One region of the Parasediminibacterium sp. HNIBRBA5674 genome, then DNA from elsewhere that is predicted to be linked to it. Evidence: riboswitches for the same ligand, from Rfam matches in the RefSeq annotation. Region 1 holds a riboswitch; the other holds the start of a gene.
The links. Region 1 has a riboswitch for cobalamin ahead of ACT9TX_RS00885 (TonB-dependent receptor plug domain-containing protein). Riboswitches for the same ligand answer to the same signal wherever they lie in the genome.

Region 1 (4,675 bases):
TGTAAATGATTAAAAGAATGATTGGGCTATGTAACGCTTTTTTTAAAAACATCGGGTTAGGTGTTTATATAAACTGCGTTAATGTATTATTAACAGCATTTACAACACTACTGCCTTTGTGTTACCTAATTATTATGCTTTCAATAGTATGCAAGTTTTAAACTTAAAAATGAATGAGAAGTATATTAAAGAAAAGGGTTTATGAGTATTGTTAGTACTCATAAACCCTTCGTTATTTTTTTTAATTAAAATAGTTACCAGTTTACTGTAACACCTACGTTAAACAATGCAGGTAAGGCATTGTAACCACGTACATCAAAAAACTGCTTGTTGGTAACATTCTGTGCATCGGCAAATACCTTTACAAGCTTATTTATTTCATATGATGCTGTTGCTGCCATTATAAAATAACCATCCAAGCCTACATCAGCTTTTGCGTAGCCACCAACATCTTTTCGGTCGCTTACATATTTACCCATAAGGCTTACATACAGCTTGGTTAAAGGTTGTACACCTACTGTTAAGTTGGCTACATGCTTTGGTCTACGTAGTAAATAATCATAAGTAACAGTGTCTTTATTGGTCACACGGTTTTGTGATGTTTCTTCACCTATTAGCAATGTGTAATTACCAGTAATAGTCAATTTTTCAACTGGCTTTACGGTTAGTTCGTACTCTAAACCATTTACTTGCTGCTTAATGTAATTAAAGTACTTAAACGTAATGTAGTTGTAGTCTATACCATTATCTATTTTACGATTAAAGTACACCAAACGTGTGTTTACATGTTTATTTTGGTATTGTACACCTGCCTCATAGTTGATAGATTCTTCAGGTAATAATTTAGCATTAATACTTAACTGATACAACCCTGGCGCTTTAAACCCAGTAGCCACACTACCAAAAACTCGCCAATGATCATTAAAGTTATAAGCTGGGTTAAAAGTGTACGTGTAGTTAAAATTATAGCGGCTATGCGTGTTCAATCTACCACCAAGTTCTACCGATAAATGCTTTTTAGCATCAATAAAACTTAACGATGCATACATACTTGTTTGGCTTACTGAAGTATCTCTAAAATTACTGTTGTAAGGACCAAATGATGATACACTTTTGTACTCATTGTTATAGCTACCATATCTATAATCTGCACCACTAAGTAAGTTAAAACCTGCACCTAGTTTTACATTGGTATACAACTCAGCAAATTGACTAGCGGCGTTATAATCGTTTAACGTAAACAAAGGTGCACCAGCCGTGTAGTTATCGTCGTACAAGCGTTTCAGCTTAGTATATTGATAATTACCTACAAGCGTTACCACATCATTTTTAAAGTTAAAACCTGCACCACTAATCGCACTTTTGTTATTAATAAAGTAGGCAGATTTATCAGCAAATACACCAGCATCAATATCAGATTTGTATTGGCTAAACATGGTAAATGCCTTAAAGCTTAGCTGCTTATTCGCTTGAAATTGGACTGTTGCATTAGCCACATTACCATCATAACCATCTTTATCAAAATTACCAGTACCAGTAGCATCATTAGCACTGCTAATACCGCTTGTTGTTAACTTGGCATAGCGAGCTGTATAGGTAAATTTATCTAGTTTACCATACACTTGCACATTGGCTTTGTAAGTATTAAAGCTACCAGCAGTTAATGTTGCTTTACCTTCAAAAGGCTTGGTAATATTGCTTTTCACAGTAATGATGTTTACCACACCAGCCACCGCATCGCTACCGTACAAGGTACTCTGTGCACCTTTACAAATTTCTATACGCTCTACATCGTTTATAGAAAACAAGTTCAAGTCATAGTCATTCGTAATAGTACTTGGTTCATTTACAGGTATACCATCTATGAGTATCAAGGTTCTACCAGCACTCGCACCACGCATGTACAAGGTTTGTACGCTACCAGTGTTGTTAAAAGCGCCATTAATTACTACGCCAGCTTGTTCGTTTAGCACTTGCGCTACCGATTTACCAGTGTTTTTTTCAATTTGTGCTTTGGTAATTACAGTTACTACTTTACCTGTAGTATTTTGTTTTTGCGCCACTTTGTTGGCGGTTACAATTACATCGTCTAGCTGTTTGGTAGCCAGCGTGTCTTGCTGTGCAAGCAATACCGTTGCACTTAGCAATGTTGTTGAAAGGAGCGTTAATTTTTTGCTCATTGTCTTTTAATTTTTAAAAGTGTAACAATGAGCTTTCAGGACAATAAAAAAACGGAGAAACATAAACGGCCATCTGCAGCTAGCCTTTTACATTCCATGCTTTTCACCCGAAAGCCGTGAATGATTTTGTAAAAGGCAGGTCTTCTGACTCAGCATTTCAACTTCACCTTCCCGTTATTAACAGTGGTTTTAATAGAAGTTGCCTCTTTCTAAGCCCCTCCTTTGGATGGGTTTGGGGAGGCTGCTTTACAGCTACGGGGATAGTTTTGGATTTTCACCAAATTCCCTTTTAATCTTTCAGTAAAATTTTTATGTAATCAGCAGTAGTATTACTATTTAGCTTTAGTTGTGTCACTCACTTGTACGGTTTGTACTTTTTGCAACTTTTATCAAAGCGTAGTAATTATTACCGGTCTCATTCTTTTACTTTCAAGAACCAAATACACTGCAAATGTGTAGGCTACTTACCTAATATACAAATAAGGTTTTCAACAAAGTGCTTTACTTTTTTAGAACGCTATATTTATCAGGCTCAAGTCTTTTATGCGAAAGCTGTTTATACCCAATAAAAAAGCCCCAAATCGGGGCTAATATTTTCAAATTATCTCATTTCATTACCAGTTATTCATATGTTCTTTTACCACACGTTCAGCATCTTTTGGCTTAGAGTTTTGCCAGTTAGCATCGTATTTTACAAACCAACTTAGCCACATACTTCTAGATAAGCGCATCAGCAAAGGCTGCATGGCTAGCATAATAAAAGAATTAATACCAAGCCACCAAAACAACCTATTATCATCAATAGAAACACCAATAAATACCCACCAAGCGATAAAGCTAGCAACAGAAAACGCAACAGTCAATGCATAACTTACATAAGCAGTACCGTAGTAAAAGCCCACTTCTATCTCGGTCAATTGCCCACAAGTAGGGCAATGCTCGTTCATCTTAGTATTGTTCTTAAAGTCATACGCGTTTTTTGTAGTAAACAAGTAGCCTTCTCTACAACGTGGACACTTGTTTTGTAAAACGCTTAAAATGTAGTTGGGGGTATTTTTCAGTTGGTCTGCCATGGTGCTTATATTGGGCGCAAGGTAGCTACATTTAGGTTTTGTATTTGTAACATTAGTTGCTTAACTACTGTTACTTATTGCAAAATCTTTTCCATGGCCATACTTCTAGAGCCTTTAATTAATAGATAAACATCCTTAAAGCCTTGCTCAATAAACCAAATTTTCGCCTCAGAAGAATTATTAAAGAATGTAAAAGGATGCTCAATTTTACTAAAATCACCACCAACCAATACTACATTCGCCCATTTGTGTTGCTTAATAAGTTCAATAATAGCGGTATGTTCTGTAATGCTTTCTTCACCTAATTCCATCATACCACCAAGCATTAATACTTTGTTTGTTGATGGAAATTTTGCAAAGTTTTCTATTGCAGCCTTCATGCTAGTTGGGTTAGCGTTATAAGCATCTAGTATTATATGGTTACCATCTTTTTCTATCATCTGTGAGCGACTATTACTTGGTGCATAATTTTCTATTGCAGCTATAATCTTTTCGTCTGGCACGTTAAAATATTTACCAATAGCAACCGCACATAGCACATTTGGCAAATTATAATCACCTACAAGCTGAGTACTTATTGTAGCTTGCAAACCTTTAGTTACTGCAACTTTCAAGTAAGGTTCGCTTTGCAATGTAGTACCTATAATATCACCGTTACTAGTGCTGTAAGTATAACATTTGGCAATGCCTTTACTCATATCAAGCAAGTAATCGTAATCGTTAAATACAAACGCAAGACCATCATTTTCACGTATAAAATCGTACAGTTCACCTTTGCCCTTTCTTACACCTTCTACACCACCAAAGCCTTCAAGGTGTGCTTTACCACAATTGGTTATAAGACCATAGTTAGGCAAGGTATAAGTGCAATAGCCGGCTATTTCTTTTTGGTGATTTGCGCCCATTTCTATCACAGCCATTTCTGCATCTTTACCAATGCTTAATATAGTTAATGGCACACCAATATGATTGTTTAAGTTGCCTTGTGTAGTGTAGGTTTTATAATGCGTTGCTAACACTGTACTTACCAACTCTTTAGTAGTGGTTTTACCATTACTACCAGTAATAGCTATAAACGGTATGGTAAACTGTTGCCTATGGTATTTAGCCAAAGCCTGTAACGTAGTTAGTACATCTTCTACTAGTATTAATCTATCATTGGCATTATCTCCTACCTTTTCATTTATTACTGCATAAGCTGCACCAAGTTCTAAAGCTTTTTCTGCAAATAAGTTACCATTGAAATTAGGCCCTTTTAATGCGAAAAAAATGTCACCATCTTTAAGTTTTCTAGTGTCTGTTTGTATTGATGGATGCTGAAGATATACCTGATATAATTGTTCGATTGTCATACATAAAAATTAATAGTACAAAGTAAAGAATTGCAGCAATTACATGGATATAAAAAAACCACTCAAACTA
Region 2 (4,675 bases), on a different contig from region 1:
TGCATCAAACAAGTTTATTTTACTCGTTTCTTTTGTAGCCAATGTATTGAAGAGGTCAATTTTGGCACGGTATTTTGTTATGTGCAGTAGAATTAAAACTATAGAACATGAAAAAGACAATCATCGCAGCTGCTATGCTGTTTGTAACAATTGTGAATGTAAAGGCACAAGACACAAAAACTGCCGAAAAAACCAATGGCTTGCATTTTGGGTTAAGAGCTGGTTTAAACTTGGCTAATATTATTAAAACTGATGACAATAACTATTCTACGCAACTAAAGCCAGGCTTTAATGCTGGTGCTTTTTTGGAATTGCCTATTGTAAATGGATTTAGCATTCAACCAGAGCTTCAGTTTTCTCAAAAAGGATATAAAACAACAGGTAGCACAGTGGTTAATGGTAACTATGAGTATAATGTAACAACCAATTTTATTGAAGTACCTATTCTTGCGAAATTTTCGCCTAGTAAAAACTTTGGTATTGTTGTAGGTCCGCAGTATTCATTTTTAATATCTACAAAAACAAACTTTACAAGTGCTAATACCAGCTATCAAAAACTAGTTGAAGAAGACAATAACAACCTAAAAAAGAACATTTTTGGTGGTGTAGTAGGTATTGAAGCTGGTGCAAGTGATGTTTTTTTCTCTGCCCGTTACAATATTGATTTTCAACAAAACAATGGTGATGGCAGCAGTACCGTACCAAAATACAAAAATCAAGTTTTTGCTTTTAGCGTAGGGGTACGTTTCTAACTATTACTTACAAAAAAAAAGGATGCCCAATTGGGCATCCTTTTTTTATGTATCTACTGTATCAAACCTTCTGATTAATGAATAAAAGCCCTACCCGCCACAAGTGGAAACGCCAAAAAGATTTATTGTTTGGGTTTGAGATCTGTAATGGTTAACTAGCTACTCTTAAACTTGTTCCCATAGCTATTCGGAACTTTGTTTTCACTCCAGCGGAGTGACATATTTGGAGCAAAATGGTCATCAAACAATACATTCAACCCCAATTAGGGGTTGAATTAAATTCGCATGAATGCTGCTACAAACATTTAATTCCTAAAGGATTATTAAAGTTCCGAACATCTGTGGACTTTTTCCGAAGGGCAAGTTGAAGTACAGATAAAAGGCATTTCAGATGCCACAATACATAATAGTATAATCACTAACTACTCAACCTGCCGCACTATGCGTAAGGGATGATAGTGAATAGTCTCATGGTATTGAACTAAGAATATCGCTCCAATCTTATCCATATTAAATAATATATTTTTTCTACCCTTGATTTTTTTAGCAACATAACCAACACCTGCTGCTACTAGTAAGCTTAGGCAGCCATCTATGGGTACAGTTTCGCCTGAATCGTTACCTGGGTCAGAAATTTGTGCATGTAAACTTGGTAGCATGGCTATCATTATAAAAATAATACAGCTCAATGCTTTAAGAAATTGTGGTTGCCGAATGGTAGCTACGATATTTTTTATTATCAGTTTCATGTTGTTAATATTTTGAAGCGAATAAGTTTGTGGTTAACATAAAATGAATTAGAAACATCTAGTCACAATATCTATTATTCGAATATAATTTAGTTCTTGTCAATACAAACACTGGTAGTAAATAAAATATTGATACTCATACTCTGGTGCTTTTTTATTTGCCCCAAAAGCCTTCTTTTTGCTAAATAAGTGTTAACAAGACAATTAAAATAAAGGTCTTTTAATTGCTGGCCATCATCAAACTTTTACAATAGAATCCTTTACTCATAGGCATTACAGCCAGTAAACTGCATTTGGAAATCATAAAAAGCGAACAAAATGGGTTTCTACCACTGTTTTAACCCGTGTACTTTTACATTGTGTTAGTGAAATAAGTAACTAATCACCACAAAAAATATTTTCATCTCTTTTTCATATGGCAAGCAATCGTTAGAGGTCGTTCCGTTTCCACGGAAAGACCCTTTTTATTTTTAGCCCTTTTTGCGCAAATTCAAGCCCAATAAGCCTTATTTAAAATTTCATTTTTGTTCAGAAATTGTTTTCAACAGCAGGTTAATAACAAACTACAATCTTCAAAAAAATAGCTGCTAGATTGCAGTTGAATTTGGTTGCACGCATGACTACCATCGTACGTGAATTAAAAGGGAATTAAGTGAAAATCTTAAACTATCCCCGTAGCTGTAAAAATCCTATAAAAAATTGTTTACTACTTACGCCACTGTTTTAGCAATAAAATGGGAAGGCTCAAACAACGGATGAAGTCAGAAGACCTGCCAAATTCACAACCAACAACAACGAATCAACACTTTCGGGTGAAGAGTGATGTTCTGATAATCTCTTGCAGAAAAGCAATATCTGCAGGACAATTTCAGCGCAAAACTGTACAACATTTGAAAATTTTAAATATCTGAATGTACCATGACAATGCAAGCAACTGAGGAAGTACTTTTAAAAGAGAACAAGGATCGTTTTGTTATTTTACCAATTAACTACCCTAGCATTTGGGAGCATTATAAGCGTCACGAAGCTAGCTTTTGGACGGCTGAGGAAATAGACCTTGGTAGCGACATGAAAGATTGGGAAAGTTTAAATGATGGTGAACGTCATTTTATTAGTCATGTATTGGCGTTTTTTGCTGCAAGTGATGGTATAGTGAATGAGAACTTGGCAGTAAACTTTATGAGTGAAGTGCAATTGCCGGAAGCAAGATGCTTTTACGGTTTTCAAATAATGATGGAAAATATTCACAGTGAAACTTATGCTTTGCTGATAGATACTTACATTAAAAACGCTGAAGAAAAATACAAATTATTTCATGCGATTGATACCATAGCTGCTGTGAAAAAGAAAGCAGAATGGGCTTTGCGCTGGATAGACAATGGCAGTTTTGCTGAACGTTTGGTGGCTTTTGCAGCTGTAGAAGGTATTTTCTTTAGTGGTAGTTTTTGCTCAATCTTCTGGTTGAAGAAGAGAGGTTTAATGCCAGGCTTAACATTTAGTAATGAATTGATAAGCCGTGATGAAGGCTTGCATTGCGAATTCGCTTGTTTATTGTACAAAATGTTGCAAAATAAATTATCTACAGAGCAAGTAACTAAGATTATTACCGATGCTGTAGCCATTGAAAAAGAATTTATTACCGAAGCATTGCCTGTAGGTTTAATAGGTATGAACGCTGCGCTTATGCAACAATACATTGAGTTTGTGGCAGACAGATGGTTGAGCGAATTAGGTTACCCAACGATTTATAACACCACAAATCCGTTTGACTTTATGGAAATGATTTCGCTGCAAGGCAAAACCAATTTCTTTGAAAAGCGTGTGGGTGATTATCAAAAAGCTGGTGTAATGGGTACAAAAGATACCCAAGCATTTTCGCTTGATGAGGATTTCTAGGTCTATTGCTGCAAAGCGAACAGAACGTAGAAGTGAGTGACACAACAAAAGCCCAATAGTAGTATTACTGCTGGCAAACAAAAGAAGAAAACAAGTACATCATAAATATATAGCGCATCATGTTTGTAATAAAAAGAAACGGCAAAAAAGAGTCTGTAAAGTTTGATAAGGTTACAGCTAGACTTGAAAAATTATCTTATGGCCTAAGCCCAATGGTGAACGTAATAGACGTGGCGAAGAAAACCATTGAAGGTATTTACGAAGGCGTAGCTACTACCGAGTTAGATAATCTAGCGGCTGAAACAGCAGCATCGCTTACTATTACACACCCTGATTATGCGATTCTTGCATCGAGAGTGGCTGTAAGTAACCTACATAAAAATACCGTGAAGAGCTTCTCTGACACGATGAGAAAGCTTTACAACTATGTAGATGCTACCACTGGAAAGCATTTGCCGTTGATTGCTGATGATGTGATGCAAATAATTGAAGAGCACGCTGATTTGCTAGATAGTACTGTTATTTACGACCGTGACTTTGCGTTTGATTATTTTGGTTTTAAAACCTTAGAAAAATCGTACTTGCTTAAAATAAATGGTAAAATAGTAGAACGTCCTCAGCACATGTACATGCGTGTGGCTGTAGGTATTCACAAAAACGATATTGATAGCGTGATTAAAACCTATCACCTAATGAGTGAGCGTTGGTTTACACATGCTACACCTACCCTATTTAATGCGGGTACACCAAAACCACAAATGAGTTCTTGCTTTTTATTGACCATGAAAGAAGACAGCATTGATGGTATTTACGACACTTTAAAACAAACAGCTAAAATCTCGCAAAGTGCTGGCGGTATTGGTTTAGCTATCCATAACATTAGAGCAACAGGTAGTTATATTGGTGGTACTAATGGTACTAGCAATGGTATTATACCAATGTTGCGTGTATTTAATGATACAGCACGTTATGTAGACCAAGGTGGTGGTAAACGTAAAGGTGCATTTGCAATTTATTTAGAGCCTTGGCACGCAGATGTGTTTGAGTTTTTAGATTTACGTAAAAATCATGGTAAAGAAGAAATGCGTGCAAGAGATTTATTTTTTGCATTGTGGATGAGTGATTTGTTTATGACACGTGTAGAAGAAAATGGTGAATGGAGTTTGTTTTGCCCAAATGAAGCACCTGGCTTAAGCGAATGCTGGGGTGATGAATTTGAGAAATTATACACTAGCTACGAAGCTGCTGGTAAAGCAAGAAAAACCATTAAAGCACAAG

Region 2: linked by a shared signal. The riboswitch ahead of ACT9TX_RS07070 (ribonucleoside-diphosphate reductase small subunit) and the one ahead of ACT9TX_RS00885 (TonB-dependent receptor plug domain-containing protein) in region 1 are both predicted to bind cobalamin.

What each region holds. Positions count from the first base shown of each region.
Region 1 covers NZ_JBQWIE010000001.1:221,862-226,536, reverse strand. Annotated here, with positions in the region: gene ACT9TX_RS00890 (hypothetical protein) at 1-52, opposite strand, end outside; gene ACT9TX_RS00885 (TonB-dependent receptor plug domain-containing protein) at 255-2,180, opposite strand; cobalamin riboswitch at 2,298-2,505, opposite strand; gene ACT9TX_RS00880 (DUF983 domain-containing protein) at 2,795-3,253, opposite strand; gene ACT9TX_RS00875 (UDP-N-acetylmuramoyl-tripeptide--D-alanyl-D-alanine ligase) at 3,328-4,605, opposite strand.
Region 2 covers NZ_JBQWIE010000010.1:83,524-88,198, forward strand. Annotated here, with positions in the region: gene ACT9TX_RS07060 (porin family protein) at 108-752, shown strand; gene ACT9TX_RS07065 (PID-CTERM protein-sorting domain-containing protein) at 1,175-1,501, opposite strand; cobalamin riboswitch at 2,090-2,293, shown strand; gene ACT9TX_RS07070 (ribonucleoside-diphosphate reductase small subunit) at 2,420-3,397, shown strand; gene ACT9TX_RS07075 (ribonucleoside-diphosphate reductase subunit alpha) at 3,517-4,675, shown strand, end outside.